Mucilaginibacter gracilis: one gene and its partners. The protein of the gene in region 1 binds, or shares a complex with, the protein of each later gene. Links are inferred from orthologs where the notes say so. Each region holds a gene or a part of one and is shown in the gene's direction. Other genes may lie near its edges. The genes, in order: BDD43_RS15960, rplA and rplL.

Evidence for each region.
Region 2: BDD43_RS15960 (region 1) and rplA share a complex: the UniProt entries of both Escherichia coli proteins name them as parts of the 50S ribosomal subunit. The link is inferred for Mucilaginibacter gracilis from one-to-one orthologs.
Region 3: BDD43_RS15960 (region 1) and rplL share a complex: the UniProt entries of both Escherichia coli proteins name them as parts of the 50S ribosomal subunit. The link is inferred for Mucilaginibacter gracilis from one-to-one orthologs.

Annotation. Positions count from the first base shown.
Region 1 is NZ_RBKU01000001.1:3,644,312-3,652,641, forward strand. Bases 1-2,794 are described here. They hold BDD43_RS15960 (type B 50S ribosomal protein L31), read left to right. Parts: upstream 1-1,171; coding sequence 1,172-1,417; downstream 1,418-2,794. Other genes in these bases: mce (methylmalonyl-CoA epimerase), read left to right, coding at 1-330; BDD43_RS15955 (hypothetical protein), read left to right, coding at 512-1,060; BDD43_RS15965 (putative sugar nucleotidyl transferase), read left to right, coding at 1,483-2,673; tpiA (triose-phosphate isomerase), read left to right, coding at 2,675-2,794. Also shown: more of tpiA, read left to right, coding at 2,795-3,442; prmA (50S ribosomal protein L11 methyltransferase), read left to right, coding at 3,546-4,382; BDD43_RS15980 (UDP-N-acetylmuramate--L-alanine ligase), read left to right, coding at 4,515-5,888; BDD43_RS15985 (helix-turn-helix domain-containing protein), read left to right, coding at 5,959-6,300; BDD43_RS15990 (GNAT family N-acetyltransferase), read right to left, coding at 6,350-7,468; BDD43_RS15995 (hypothetical protein), read right to left, coding at 7,652-7,846; SMC-Scp complex subunit ScpB, read right to left, coding at 8,006-8,330.
Region 2 is NZ_RBKU01000001.1:2,729,446-2,734,689, forward strand. Bases 2,345-5,244 are described here. They hold rplA (50S ribosomal protein L1), read left to right. Parts: upstream 2,345-3,395; coding sequence 3,396-4,094; downstream 4,095-5,244. Other genes in these bases: nusG (transcription termination/antitermination protein NusG), read left to right, coding at 2,345-2,669; rplK (50S ribosomal protein L11), read left to right, coding at 2,853-3,293; rplJ (50S ribosomal protein L10), read left to right, coding at 4,098-4,616; rplL (50S ribosomal protein L7/L12), read left to right, coding at 4,676-5,053. Outside these bases: tuf (elongation factor Tu), read left to right, coding at 569-1,756; preprotein translocase subunit SecE, read left to right, coding at 1,919-2,113; more of nusG, read left to right, coding at 2,127-2,344. UniProt on the Escherichia coli protein: One of the primary rRNA binding proteins, it binds very close to the 3'-end of the 23S rRNA. Forms part of the L1 stalk. It is often not seen in high-resolution crystal structures, but can be seen in cryo_EM and 3D reconstruction models.
Region 3 is NZ_RBKU01000001.1:2,733,106-2,735,809, forward strand. It holds rplL (50S ribosomal protein L7/L12), read left to right. Parts: upstream 1-1,015; coding sequence 1,016-1,393; downstream 1,394-2,704. Other genes in the region: rplA (50S ribosomal protein L1), read left to right, coding at 1-434; rplJ (50S ribosomal protein L10), read left to right, coding at 438-956; rpoB (DNA-directed RNA polymerase subunit beta), read left to right, coding at 1,609-2,704. UniProt on the Escherichia coli protein: The binding site for several of the GTPase factors involved in protein synthesis (IF-2, EF-Tu, EF-G and RF3). Is thus essential for accurate translation.

The DNA of each region.
Region 1 (8,330 bases):
AATACTGTAGTTTATAAAACCGAAACCGTTGATAACGAACAGGTAAGTACTGCTTTTTTGCAGGCCGGACCCAATAAAATTGAACTGCTGCAAGGCACACATCCTGATAGCGTTATTGCTAAATTTATTAAAAAAAAAGGGGAGGGGATACACCATATTGCTTTTGCCGTAACTGATATTTACGCCGAAATGCAGCGCCTTAAAACCGAAGGCTTTACACTGCTGAATAACGAACCGAAAAACGGTGCCGATAATAAACTGGTTTGTTTTGTGCATCCTAAAGACGTTAATGGCGTATTGATAGAACTTTGCCAGGAGAGAATTTTTTAATGAGCTAACCTACGCCTCCTCATTAATATGGCTATTAAAAATGTGCTTACCGGCCTTAAATTAAGGCCTAAAATGTTAAAGCTTGTTAAAAAACGTACTAATGTGTCATAAATCGCTTCATCTTCATTGTAATTTCATTTTGTAACGTATTTTTGTAGCGTAAATTACTAACTCCATCCGAATGAAAAAATGTTCCATAATTTGTTTACTGTTGTTAACCGCTTTACTACAGTTTTGTAAAAAGTCTGGCGACTCGACCGACAGTACCACTACCGCAGTGCTTTTCCAGGCGTATGTCAACAGTTCCGTTTGGACACCAACCTCAACCAAGGTTACATTAACATACAATGCCACTGCAAAAACCAAAACTTTTAGCTTTGAGGCCGACAGCACAAAAGACCAGATATTAATGACGATAAAACAACCGGCATCGGCTTTGGATAGTACATTTACTGCGCAAAATTATATTGCCGATACAACAGCTACATCAAACGTTACCTTGGCTTATAATAAATTGGTGAATAATGTGTACACGCCGGTAGGCACGTTAAAGGCAGGCAGTATTAATATATCATCAATTGATGTATCAAAAAAATTAGTTACCGGTACTTTTGTATTTAACGAAACCAAGTATAATTACGATAGTAATGGCAACATTGTGTCGCTAACGTCAACAGTAATATCAAGCGGGGAGTTTAATAACCTGCCGTATACGTTTAAAAGGCAATAGCATATATAGCCATACATATTTGTAAGAGTGTTGATAATTTTTACTTTTTAATTTTCACAGTTTAATTTAAAAAAGTATATTTGCGCCTCTTTTGAAAAGGAATATAACAAAATGAAAAAAGATTTGCACCCATCCAGCTATAGATTTGTTGTTTTTAAAGACTTGTCTAACGACTATGCTTTTTTAACAAAATCATGCATTGATACTAAAGAATCCATTAAATGGGAAGACGGTAATGAGTACCCTTTAGTAAAATTAGAAATATCTCACACATCGCACCCGTTCTTTACAGGTAAGATGAAGTTGATTGATACTGCCGGCCGTATTGATAAATTCAAAACTCGTTACAAAAGATAATCGGTATTTAAATAAATATTTTAAAGTCTCGGCTTTCCAGCCGGGACTTTTTTTATTTTTGCGCAATGGCAATCATCCTCTTTGACGATAACGCGCAACACACCCTACAACCACTAACCTTTACCCGGCCCGTTGCCGATTTGCGTATTGGTATAGTAACCATAGCTCAAAAGTGGGCAACCTGCCTAAAACAGAGCTATTCGTTTTTAACACGAGGTTACTTACAGGCCAAATTCCCACTCAAAATATCCGAAGATAATATCTTTATTAATGGCTCGGTTTGCCCTGACGAAGGCTTGCTGGAAGCTATTTATAATTTGGGTATAGGCGAGGCTTTAATAAAAGATGATTTATTTATAGCCGTAAAGCTAACCGAAGGCGACGCCTGGGCTTTCAACTCCTTAAACCAGGCCATTTACGCACCTGTAAACTATACCGGTAATTTTGTAAGCATTAAGTACCCCGAAGATATTTTTAAAAACAATGCCACCGAAATAGCTAACGATTTTAAGCTGATAACAAACGGCCGTACCAGTGCGCAATTAAGCTCCACCAATACCTTTATTGGTGATGATTTTTTTGCCGAAGAAGGTGCCGAAGCCGAATGCTCAACCTTTAACTCTAAAAGCGGGCCCATTTATTTAGCCAAAACTACCCAAGTTTGGGAAGGTACCAATATTCGTGGAGCATTTGCGCTTTGTAATAACTCGCAGGTTAAAATGGGCACTAAAATTTATGGCGGTACTACTGTTGGCCCGTATTGCCGGGTTGGCGGCGAGGTAAATAATGCTGTGCTTTGGGGGTATTCGGCAAAGGGGCACGAGGGATATTTAGGTAATTCGGTAGTAGGCGAATGGTGTAATTTGGGTGCCGATACCAATAACTCTAACCTTAAAAATAATTATTCGGAAGTTAAACTTTGGGACTATACTACTCAACACTACCGTAAAACAGGCTTGCTGTTTTGCGGCCTCATTATGGGCGATCATTCCAAATGCGGTATCAATACCATGTTTAATACCGGAACAGTTGTTGGTGTAAATGCCAATGTTTTTGGAGCCGGTTATCCACCAAATTTTATTCCCGATTTTAGCTGGGGTGGTGCCGATGGCTTTGAGGTTTATTCGGCAAAAAAAGCTTTCGAAACCAACCAAAAAGTGTTTGAGCGCAGGGAGCATCGTGAGTTTAACCAAATTGAACAGGATATTTTACAAACAGTATTTGAATTAACCAAATCATATAGAAGCAATTTTTAAAATGAGAAAGAAAATAGTAGCCGGTAACTGGAAAATGAACATGGATTATAACGAAGGTTTAACCCTGTTTAGCGAAATGATTGATCTTGTAAAAAGCGAGATAACCGGGGCACAACAAGCTGTGGTATGCAGTCCGTTTATACATTTGCATAGTCTGGCCCAGGCCGCTACAGCAAGCGATAAGGTATCAATAGGCGCTCAAAATGCGCACCAGGCCGAGGTCGGAGCTTATACCGGCGAAATATCTGCCAAAATGATAAAATCGGTAGGTGCCGAATATGTAATATTAGGCCACTCGGAGCGCCGCCAGTATTTTGGTGAAACCAACGAGTTGTTGGCTAAAAAAACAGATACAGTTTTAAAAAACAGCCTGATCCCCATTTTTTGCATTGGCGAAACATTGCAAGAACGCGAAGCCAATACCCACTTTGACGTAATTAAGGCGCAATTGGTTGAAGGCGTTTTCCATTTAGAGGCTGACGCTTTTGCCAAGTTGGTAATAGCTTACGAACCCGTTTGGGCAATTGGTACAGGCGTAACCGCAAGCGCAGAACAGGCACAAGAGATACATGAGTTTATCCGCAAGGAAATTGCCACAAAATACAGCCAGGCTGTTGCCGACGAAATTACCATACTTTACGGCGGAAGCTGTAACCCCAAAAATGCCCCCGAACTTTTTGCTAAAGCAGATATTGATGGCGGGTTGATAGGTGGTGCATCATTAAAAGCAAGAGATTTTGTTGATATATTAAAGGTGTTTAATAATTAGTATCAAGGAGCAAGTATCATGTATCAAGATTTTTTTTTGGTATATGTATACTTGCTCCTTGCATATAATTCTCCGACACATACTTACTACTTGATACTTCCCCATGAATTACTACGAACTCCTCTTCACCACCATTATTACCGACGATTACCAGCAAGACCTGCTCATTAACGAACTTGCCGAGTTTGGTTTTGATACTTTTGAGGATATGGATTTCGGTTTTAAAGCATATATTCCGGCTGAAGGGTTTAATAAAAAGGCTTTAGATGAGGCTTTAAAACCCTACCACAATCTGTTTACTTTTAGCTATGAGGTAACGCTTATCCCGCAAAAAAACTGGAACGAGGTTTGGGAAAGTAACTTTGAGCCTATCGAAATTAAGGATAAAGTTTACGTTAGGGCTACCTTCCACCAGCCTAAACCCAGTTTTGCCTATGAGATAGTTATTGACCCTAAAATGGCTTTTGGTACCGGGCACCACCAAACTACATCTATGATGATGGAATGGATGCTTGAAACCGATTTTAAAGATAAAACCGTTTTGGATATGGGTTGCGGAACAGGCATATTGGCAATACTGGCCTCAAAAATGGGTGCAACAAGTGTAACCGCTATTGATTACGACGAGATTTGTTACGAAAGCACCCTCGAAAATGCACCACTAAACCACATTGGCAATATTATTGCCATTTGCGGCTCAAAAGATGCCATTCCCGATTATGAGTACGACATTATTTTGGCCAATATTAATCGCAATATTTTGATTGAGCAAATGGATAGGTATGTACAGGTGTTAAAACCCGGCGGTCATATTTTTTTCAGCGGTTTTTACGAAAGCCCTGATATGGACATTATTACCGCAGAAGCGGCTAAGTACGGATTGAAATACCTATCTCATAAAGAAGATAAAAGCTGGGTAGCCGTAAAGTTTAGCAATTGAGTTTTCAACAAGTGCAATAAATACTAACATTTTTCAATTTTAAACCTGTATTGCAGTAAAACAATTGTTTAATTAAATAAGTAATTTTGTTTATTTGTAATATATAACTTTCTTTAAAGATAATAAATTTACATGATAGTACATTTTATAGCCATTGGTGGTAGTGCAATGCATAATCTGGCTATTGCATTACATAAAAAAGGCTTTATAGTAAGCGGTTCAGACGATGTACTTTTTGAGCCTTCGGTATCGCGCCTGGCCGGGCAGGGTATATTGCCTGCAGCACAAGGTTGGTATCCCGAAAAGGTAACCGCCGATATTGATGCTATTATTTTAGGTATGCATGCCCGTGTTGATAACCCCGAGTTATTAAAAGCGCAACACCTGGGGCTTAAAATATATTCGTATCCGGAGTATATTTACGAGCAATCAAAAAACAAAATACGGGTGGTTGTGGGTGGCAGTCATGGTAAAACAACCATTACCAGCATGATATTGCATGCTTTAAAGTGCGCAAAAAGGGATTTTGATTATCTGGTAGGTGCGCAGTTGGCCGGTTTTGATACAATGGTTAGGTTAACCAACGACGCTCCGGTGATAGTGATAGAAGGGGATGAGTATCTGGCATCGCCAATAGACCGCCGACCCAAATTTCATTTATATAAAGCCAACATTGCGGTTTTAAGCGGCATAGCCTGGGACCATATTAATGTATTCCCCACTTTTGAAAATTACACCGAGCAGTTTAGCTTATTTTTAGATACCATACAGCCTGGTGGAACGGTGATTTATAGCGAAACCGACCACGTACTTAAAGCTGTAGTAACCGAAAACAAATCGGAAATTAAAAAGGTGCCTTATCACTTGCCTCAATTTGAGATTGATAACGGCATAACCCAAATTATTTACAGCGGTAATAAATATGCCTTACAGGTGTTTGGCCAACACAATCTGCTCAATATAGAAGCCGCCAAGTTAATATGCCTTGAATTGGGTATTATTGAAGCCGATTTTTATAGTTATATAACCACTTTTACAGGTGCTGCCCGCCGTTTAGAGGTACTTGCTAAAACCGAAACCGGCAATATTTATAAGGATTTTGCCCATTCGCCATCAAAGCTTACGGCTACTATAAACGCTGTAAAAACGCAATTTCCGAATAGGAAATTGATTGCGCTTATTGAATTGCATACGTTTAGCAGCCTTAATAAAAATTTTTTAAGCGAATATGCCGGCACAATGGATATGGCCGACGAAGCTATTGTGTTTATTGACGAGCATACCTTTAAGCAAAAAAATATTGAGCCTTATCCGGTAGAGATATTAAAACAAGCTTTCGCGAAAAATGATATGTTAGTTTTTAACAAAACGGATAATTTATTAACCTTTTTGGAAAATGTAGATCTGCATAATACAAACCTGCTCTTGATGAGTTCGGGTAATTTTGGAGGCTTGAATTTAAACGTTTTAACTCAAAAATTATTAAAAAAAGCCGCGCAAATTTGAAATGTTAATTAAAAAATTATCGTAACTTTATATAATTCTATTACAAACCTTATCCTTAATTAATTATTGCATGAAGACCCTCGGGAAAAAAATCAGACTATTACGGCATCAAAGAGGTTGGAGCCAGGAAGACGTTGCTAAGCGCCTCGATATTTCCATCCCCGCTTTTTCTAAAATTGAAACTGGCATAACTGATATTAACTTATCAAGGCTTGAACAAATATCAATTTTGTTTGATATGACCGTTGTTCAATTACTCACCTTTAACGATACCGATCAAGAGCAAAAGTATACTAATGAACTTGATAGCGTGAGCAAAAAACTAAGCGATCGCGATACTGAAGTGATTGACCTGCAAAAAAAGGTTATTGAGCTTTACGAAGAATTGCGCTTAAATAAAGTAACCGCATAATAATATAGAAAAAACCCGGTTTTAAGCCGGGTTTTTAGTTGGTTTTTGTTTAGAATATACACCGCATGGTGAGGTGCCTTTTACCAAACGTTGCTCCTGTAGCTTCGTGCAGGGCTATCATTTTGTCGTTAAAATCACCCACCCACGATAGTTCTAATTCAAAATATTGGTTTAGCGGGTACACATATTCCTTCAACTTAATAAACATTGCCGATTCCAAACCGTGCTTTTGAAACTTCTCCTTCGTTCCCATCACAATTGCACGCATACGCGATACCCCTTTCCAACGGTGATACAAAAATTTAAGTTTACCAATAAGATTTAGCTTGCCGTTTAGTGTTTTTATCATCTGGTTGGCGTCAGGCAATATCAAGGTAAAGGATGCAGGTTCGCCGTTTACATAGGCAAACCATATCAGGCTTTCGTCCATAATGGCCTTCATTTGTTTAAAGCTTTCCATAATGGTTACCTTGTTAATGGGTACAAAGTTTTCAAAGTTTTTCCAGGCATCATTATAAATTTCCAAAAAGTCGTCGGCATATTGGTCTATTTTTGATGTTTCCAGGTGCTTAAATTCGTAGCCAGGCTTTTTGGCTACCCACTCAGCAATTTTAGTAAAACGTTCGGGAAAAGGCTTGTAAACCGTTAGGTGATTGGTTATTTGCTCGTATAACGTTTTAAAGCCATAATCCTCAAAAAAGCCTTTGTAATAAAGCGGGTTATAGTTCATTCCGTACGATGGTACGGTAAAACCTTCAACCAGCAGGCCCCAAAATTTATCGTTCTCACCAAAATTAATGGGCCCGTCCATAGCTTGCATGCCGTTTTGTTGTAGCCAGGCTTTAGCCGTGTCAAATAATTTAAATGCCGCCTGTTTATCGTCAATACACTCAAAAAAGCCACAGCCACCGGTGGGTTGCTCATAATTGTATGCTTTTTCGTTGTTGATAAAGGCAGCTATGCGGCCTATAATTTGGCCATTATCATGGCGTAAAACCCAGCGCGTGGCTTTGCCATGGGTATGAAAATTATTTTTTTCGGGGTCAAAAACTGCCTCAATATCAATATCAAGGGGGCATATCCAAACGGTATCGTTTTTGTAAATAATGCGGGCAGCATCTAAAAAGGCTTTTTTATCTGCCCTGGTAATAACTTCGGTTATCGTCATGCTTTAAAGATAATTATAGTTTGCCATATGGCGCAAATGGATAGGCTAATAGCTACGCATTGCTGTAAATTATTAAAGTACATTAATGCGTATTGCAGCCACAAGCAGCAAAATACGGCATAAAAAAAGCACCCGGCGCAGCGCCGAATGCCTTGTTTTAATCAATATTTTATGGGAGATTAATTAATAATCGTCTTCTTCATCCAAGTCGTCAAACTTCTCGTAAGCACCTAATTCTTCAATAGGAGTATCAAACTCATCATCGTCATCATCATCTATAAACTTGCTTTTAGGTTTAGGGGCCGGGGCTTTTTCACTTCCTTTTATTGGGGCTGCTTTTGCACTTGTCTTTTTTGCCGGTTTCTTGGGGGTTTCCATTGAAAATAGATTAGCGGTTGTAATTTGGTTATCGTAATTTAAATTTACTAAGAAATAGAATATGTAAAGGCTTTTTTTGAATTTTTTTTGACGGTGCTTTTAAGCCTTCATCAAATCAAAAATAAAGAAAATGATTTTTAATGAAAAAAACTTTGAAAATTATTCCGACTGCTCTCCAACTGCCGAATTATCAGGCGTAAGTTCTTTTAATTGAGGTAATTCGTTTAAATTATTAATTCCAAAATAATCCATAAAGAAAGGGCTGGTGGCATAAATTATAGGCTTACCAACACTTTCGGCCTTGCCGGCTATGGCGATAAGCTCCTTTTCTAACAGCTTTTGGATTGAATAATCGCAGTTAACACCACGTATTTGTTCAATTTCCAGTTTGGTTACCGGTTGTTGGTAGGCAATAATTGCCAGGGTTTCGAGCGCTGCCTGGCTTAATTTTTTTTTGGAACGCTGTAATTGCAGCTGTTTTATA
Region 2 (5,244 bases), 910 kb from region 1 along the record:
TTTGAATAAAATCAAATCCCGAATTGAAAATACCAAATCCAAAATTAACTTGGGGGGATACCAGAGCGGTCAAATGGGACGGACTGTAAATCCGTTGCTTCGGCTACGAAGGTTCGAATCCTTCTCCCCCCACTTGTTAAGGATTGAGTTCCTGAATGATTGATGGATTGAATGATCTGGAAATTAAAAAGGAAAATGATTGAGTTATTGAAAAATTGAATTTTAAACATTCAGTCATTCAAAAACTCAATCATTCAATCATTAAAAAAAGCGGAAGTAGCTCAGTTGGTAGAGCGATAGCCTTCCAAGCTATAGGTCGCGAGTTCGAACCTCGTCTTCCGCTCAGTTTGGTTCATTGGTTTATTAGTTCGCTGGTTCATTGGTGCTTGGCACTAATAAACTAATCAACAAGTGAACAAATGAACTAACAAAAAAGCCGACGTAGCTCAGTGGTAGAGCACTTCCTTGGTAAGGAAGAGGTCATGGGTTCAAATCCCATTGTTGGCTCTATAATTTTAGTATTATAACAATTAGAAAATAAAAATTAACCTACAAACATTTATAAATCATGGCAAAAGAAAAGTTTGACCGCAGTAAGCCGCACTTAAACATCGGTACTATCGGTCACGTTGACCACGGTAAAACAACCCTTACCGCAGCTATCACCAAAGTATTAGCTGACAAAGGTTTTTCAGAAGCTCGTTCTTTCGATTCTATCGATTCAGCTCCTGAAGAAAAAGAACGTGGTATTACTATCAATACAGCGCACGTTGAGTATTCAACTGCTAGCCGTCACTATGCTCACGTTGACTGTCCAGGTCACGCGGATTATGTGAAAAACATGGTTACAGGTGCTGCTCAAATGGATGGTGCTATCATAGTAGTTGCTGCAACTGATGGTCCGATGCCACAAACCCGCGAACACATCCTGTTAGCACGTCAGGTAGGTGTACCTGCACTTGTTGTTTTCATGAACAAGGTTGACATGGTTGATGATCCGGAATTATTAGAATTAGTTGAAATGGAAATTCGTGAATTATTATCATTCTACGAATATCCAGGTGATGATATCCCGGTTATCCAGGGTTCAGCATTAGGTGGTCTTAACGGCGATGATAAATGGGTTGAGAAGATCATGGATTTGATGAACGCTGTTGATAACTACATTCCAATTCCTCCACGTTTAACTGAGCTTCCTTTCTTGATGCCTGTTGAAGACGTATTCTCGATCACTGGTCGTGGTACTGTTGCAACCGGTCGTATCGAGCGTGGTATTATTAACTCAGGTGATCAGGTTGATATCTTAGGTATGGGTGCTGAGAACTTAAAATCAACCGTAACTGGTGTTGAGATGTTCCGCAAAATCCTTGACCGTGGTGAAGCTGGTGATAACGTTGGTTTATTATTACGTGGTATTGAAAAAGAAGCCATCCGTCGTGGTATGGTTATTTGCAAACCAGGTTCAGTAACTCCTCACACAGATTTCAAGGCTGAGGTTTACGTATTGTCAAAAGCAGAAGGTGGCCGTCACACGCCATTCTTTAACAAATACCGTCCGCAATTCTATTTCCGCACAACAGACGTAACTGGTGAAATTTCATTAGCCGAAGGTGTAGAAATGGTTATGCCAGGTGATAACGTAACAATCACTGTAAAGTTGATTAATGCTATCGCGATGGAAAAAGGCTTACGTTTCGCTATCCGTGAAGGTGGCAGAACAGTAGGTGCTGGTCAGGTAACAGAAATTTTGAAATAATATTTCAAAAAAGGTTAATTGAGAAACATAAGTCTGCTATCAAATGCGGGCTTATGTTTTCTTATAATAAACGGGAATAGTTCAACGGTAGAATAGAGGTCTCCAAAACCTTTGATCAGGGTTCGAATCCTTGTTCCCGTGCTTGAAGAGGAAGTAAACAAAATGGCTAAAGTAACTGAATATATAAAGGAGTCCTACGAAGAGCTTACCGAAAAGGTAACCTGGCCTACGTGGAGCGAATTACAAAATAGTGCAATTTTAGTATTGATAGCTGCTATTATCATAGCTTTAATAGTATTGCTTATGGATCAATCATTTGGCCGTTTACTGCAATACTTCTATAAATCATTAGCGTAATATTTTAATAACGATGAGCGATCAGTTGAAATGGTACGTGGTGAGAGCCATAAGTGGTAAAGAAAAAAAGGTTAAGCAATACATAGATGCCGAAATTAATCGTTTAGGTATATCACATCTGGTTCCGCAGGTATTAATACCAATGGAAAAATATTACCAGATGCGCGATGGAAAGAAAATAGCAAAAGAGCGTAACTTTTTTCCGGGCTACGTACTGATGGAAGCCGCGCTCGACGGTGAGTTGGAGCACATTATAAAAAATATAAACAGCGTTATTGGCTTTTTAGGCGATAAACAAGGTAACGCTATTCCTTTGCGCCAGGCCGAAGTTAACCGTATTTTAGGTAAGGTTGACGAAATGAGCGAGCAAGGCGAAACAATGAACGTACCATATTACATTGGCGAAAACGTTAAGGTAATGGATGGGCCGTTTAATGGCTTTAGCGGCGTTATTGAAGAAGTTAACGAAGAGAAAAAGAAACTGAAAGTAATGGTAAAGATATTTGGCCGCCGTACGCCGCTCGAATTGAATTACATGCAGGTTGAAAAAGAATAATTTTAGATGTAACATGTTAGATAGGATTTTGAGATACCCTATCGGCATTAAAAATCTGATCACGATAATTGGAAGAAAGTAAAGAGAAAAAGAGGTTTAAAATCTCATATCTCAATACTCAAATCTAAGAAAATGTTACATAGCTTCCACTTATTAACATTAAGTAACAATAATTAAATTAAAATGGCAAAAGAAGTCGGTGCAATGGTTAAGCTACAGGTAAAAGGCGGCGCTGCAAACCCATCTCCTCCAATAGGCCCAGCATTGGGTGCTAAAGGTGTGAACATTATGGAGTTTTGCAAGCAGTTTAATGCCCGTACGCAAGACAAGCCAGGTAAAGTGTTGCCAGTAGTAATCACAGTTTATGTAGATAAATCGTTTGATTTTATCATCAAAACTCCACCAGTTGCTATCCAGTTATTGGAAGCTACCGGTTTAAAGAGCGGATCGGCAGAACCCAACCGTAAAAAGGTATCAAGCGTAAGCTGGGACCAGGTTGAAACTATCGCCAAAGATAAAATGACCGACTTAAATGCATTCACAGTTGAATCGGCCATGAAAATGGTGGCAGGCACAGCTCGCAGTATGGGAATTACCGTTTCTGGTACAGCGCCCTGGAATTAAATGATTTCCGAAGTCGGATTTTTACTCTCGGAATTAAACACCGAAATCAAAAATTCGAAAAACGAAATTGAAACATTAAATAACTAATCAGTTTAAAAGACAGTGGCAAGATTAACAAAAAATCAAAAAACGGCACTATCCAAAGTTGAGGTTAATAAAGCGTATTCTTTACAGGATGCATCTTCATTAGTGAAAGATATTACTATCGCTAAATTTGATGCTTCGGTTGATATAGATGTTCGTTTAGGTGTTGATCCGCGTAAAGCCAATCAAATGGTGCGTGGTATTGCAACCTTACCTCACGGAACCGGCAAAACTGTACGTGTATTGGTGCTTTGTACTCCTGAAAAGGAACAAGAAGCTAAAGATGCAGGTGCTGATTTTGTAGGCTTGGATGATTATATCGCCAAGATTGAAGGTGGATGGACTGATGTTGATATTATCATCACTATGCCAAGTGTTATGGCTAAAGTTGGTCGTTTGGGTCGTATATTAGGCCCGCGTAACTTAATGCCTAACCCTAAATCAGGTACAGTAACCCAGGATGTGGGTAAAGCTGTAACTGAGGTAAAAGCAGGTAAAATTGACTTCAAGGTTGATAAAACCGGTATTATCCATACCTCAATAGGAAAAGTATCATTCCCTGCTGATAAAATTTATGAGAATGCTTTGGAAATTCTCCAAATCATTTCAAAACTAAAACCATCAGCAGCCAAAGGAACATATTTCAAGAGTATTCATATCTCTTCAACCATGTCTCCCGGAATACAAGTTGAAACTAAAACAGTAGCGGGGATCTAAATCATGAATAAAGAAGAAAAACACGATCTTGTTCTTGCCCTTGCTGAACAAATGAAAGAGTATGGTAATTTTTATATTACCGACACTTCTGATTTAACTGTTGCAAAAATTAACGCTATCCGTCGTCAATGTTTCGAAAGCGACATTAAGATGCAGGTAACAAAAAACTCACTGATCAAAAAAGCTATGGAAGCTGTTGAAGGTGATTTTACCGAAATCTACGACGTATTAAAAGGTTCATCATCTATCATGTTCTCTAAATCAGGCACTGCTCCGGCAAAACTGATTAAACAATTGAGAAAAAAAGGTGACAAGCCAGTATTGAAAGCAGCTTACATTGATACTGCTATATTTATTGGTGATAACCAGTTAGATGCTTTAGTTAACCTTAAATCGAAAGAGCAATTGGTTGGCGAAATCATCGGATTATTGCAATCGCCTGCTAAAAATGTTATTTCTGCTCTTAAATCGGGCGGTAACACAATAGCCGGTTTAGTTAAAACATTACAAGAAAGAGGTTAAATCGAACACCTTAAGTTCGAATTAAAAAACAAAGTATTTAACATTAAAAATTTATAGTAATGGCAGATTTAAAAGCGTTTGCTGAACAATTGGTAAACTTAACAGTAAAAGAAGTTAACGAATTAGCTCAGATCTTGAAAGACGAGTACGGCATTGAGCCAGCAGCGGCAGCAGTAGTAGCCGGCCCGGCAGCAGCAGCAGAAGCTCCGGCTGAAGCAGCAGTACAAACAGCATTTGATGTAATATTGAAAGAAGCTGGTGGCGCTAAGTTAGCAGTTGTTAAGTTAGTGAAAGACTTAACTGGCTTAGGTTTGAAAGAAGCTAAAGACTTAGTTGATGGTGCACCTAAAGAAGTTAAAACTGGTGTAACTAAAGAAGAAGCTGAAAGCTTGAAAAAACAATTAGAAGAAGCAGGAGCTGTTGTTGAGGTTAAGTAATTTAACCCATAACGCCCAATAACATACGACTCCGACCAATATTTGGTCGGGGTCTATTGTCGTTTATATTGCCTTATAGATATGAGATAATAGATGTGAGATGTGAAATTTTGTTGCCTTCAAAGCAAAAAAATCCAACTCTTGTAGTCTCAGACCTCAAATCTAAATACTCAAATCTATACCACAGTTTA
Region 3 (2,704 bases), 910 kb from region 1 along the record:
ATGCAGGTGCTGATTTTGTAGGCTTGGATGATTATATCGCCAAGATTGAAGGTGGATGGACTGATGTTGATATTATCATCACTATGCCAAGTGTTATGGCTAAAGTTGGTCGTTTGGGTCGTATATTAGGCCCGCGTAACTTAATGCCTAACCCTAAATCAGGTACAGTAACCCAGGATGTGGGTAAAGCTGTAACTGAGGTAAAAGCAGGTAAAATTGACTTCAAGGTTGATAAAACCGGTATTATCCATACCTCAATAGGAAAAGTATCATTCCCTGCTGATAAAATTTATGAGAATGCTTTGGAAATTCTCCAAATCATTTCAAAACTAAAACCATCAGCAGCCAAAGGAACATATTTCAAGAGTATTCATATCTCTTCAACCATGTCTCCCGGAATACAAGTTGAAACTAAAACAGTAGCGGGGATCTAAATCATGAATAAAGAAGAAAAACACGATCTTGTTCTTGCCCTTGCTGAACAAATGAAAGAGTATGGTAATTTTTATATTACCGACACTTCTGATTTAACTGTTGCAAAAATTAACGCTATCCGTCGTCAATGTTTCGAAAGCGACATTAAGATGCAGGTAACAAAAAACTCACTGATCAAAAAAGCTATGGAAGCTGTTGAAGGTGATTTTACCGAAATCTACGACGTATTAAAAGGTTCATCATCTATCATGTTCTCTAAATCAGGCACTGCTCCGGCAAAACTGATTAAACAATTGAGAAAAAAAGGTGACAAGCCAGTATTGAAAGCAGCTTACATTGATACTGCTATATTTATTGGTGATAACCAGTTAGATGCTTTAGTTAACCTTAAATCGAAAGAGCAATTGGTTGGCGAAATCATCGGATTATTGCAATCGCCTGCTAAAAATGTTATTTCTGCTCTTAAATCGGGCGGTAACACAATAGCCGGTTTAGTTAAAACATTACAAGAAAGAGGTTAAATCGAACACCTTAAGTTCGAATTAAAAAACAAAGTATTTAACATTAAAAATTTATAGTAATGGCAGATTTAAAAGCGTTTGCTGAACAATTGGTAAACTTAACAGTAAAAGAAGTTAACGAATTAGCTCAGATCTTGAAAGACGAGTACGGCATTGAGCCAGCAGCGGCAGCAGTAGTAGCCGGCCCGGCAGCAGCAGCAGAAGCTCCGGCTGAAGCAGCAGTACAAACAGCATTTGATGTAATATTGAAAGAAGCTGGTGGCGCTAAGTTAGCAGTTGTTAAGTTAGTGAAAGACTTAACTGGCTTAGGTTTGAAAGAAGCTAAAGACTTAGTTGATGGTGCACCTAAAGAAGTTAAAACTGGTGTAACTAAAGAAGAAGCTGAAAGCTTGAAAAAACAATTAGAAGAAGCAGGAGCTGTTGTTGAGGTTAAGTAATTTAACCCATAACGCCCAATAACATACGACTCCGACCAATATTTGGTCGGGGTCTATTGTCGTTTATATTGCCTTATAGATATGAGATAATAGATGTGAGATGTGAAATTTTGTTGCCTTCAAAGCAAAAAAATCCAACTCTTGTAGTCTCAGACCTCAAATCTAAATACTCAAATCTATACCACAGTTTATTAATAAACTAAAATTATAATCCCTTGGCAAACAAAATTAATCAAAGAGTAAACTTTGCAACCAGCAGGAAAGTTTTGGAGTATCCCGACTTTTTGGATGTACAGTTACAGTCTTTCCAGGAATTTTTTCAATTACAAACTACTTCAGATAACCGTCATAAAGAAGGTTTATTTAAGGTGTTTGCCGAAAACTTTCCTATATCAGATTCAAGAAACATCTTTGTTTTGGAGTTTCTTGATTACTTTATTGATCCGCCACGATACGATATCCAGGAGTGTATTGAGCGTGGTTTAACACATAGCGTACCTTTAAAAGCAAAACTTCGCCTGTCGTGTAACGACGAGGAGCACGAAGATTTTGAAACAATTGTTCAGGATGTGTATTTGGGAACTATCCCTTATATGACACCTAAAGGAACATTTGTAATTAACGGCGCCGAACGTGTTATTGTATCACAGCTTCACCGTTCGCCGGGTGTATTTTTTGGACAAAGCCGCCACACTAACGGTACCAAGCTATACTCTGCCCGCGTTATTCCTTTTAAAGGCTCATGGATTGAGTTTGCTACAGACGTGAATAACGTAATGTATGCTTACATCGACCGTAAGAAAAAGTTCCCGGTTACTACCTTGCTACGTGCAATTGGTTACGATTCAGATAAAGACATTTTAGAATTATTTGAACTTGCCGACGAAGTAAAAGTAAGCAAATCTGGCTTAAAGAAATTTATTGGCCGTAAGCTTGCTGCAAGGGTGCTCAAAAAATGGGTGGAAGATTTTGTTGATGAAGATACCGGCGAGGTAGTTTCTATCGACCGTAACGAGATCATCCTTGAGCGCGAAACCGTTTTAGAAGACGACCATATTGATATGATTATCGATGCAGGTGTGAAAACTATCATCCTCAACAAGGAAGATGCTTCAACCAGCGGTGATTATACTATTATATATAACACCTTACAAAAGGATACTTCAAACTCAGAGAAAGAAGCGGTTGAGCACATCTACCGTCAATTACGTAACGCCGAACCACCTGATGAAGAAACAGCTCGTGGTATCATTGATCGTTTGTTCTTCTCCGATAAGAGGTATGATTTGGGCGATGTGGGCAGGTACCGCA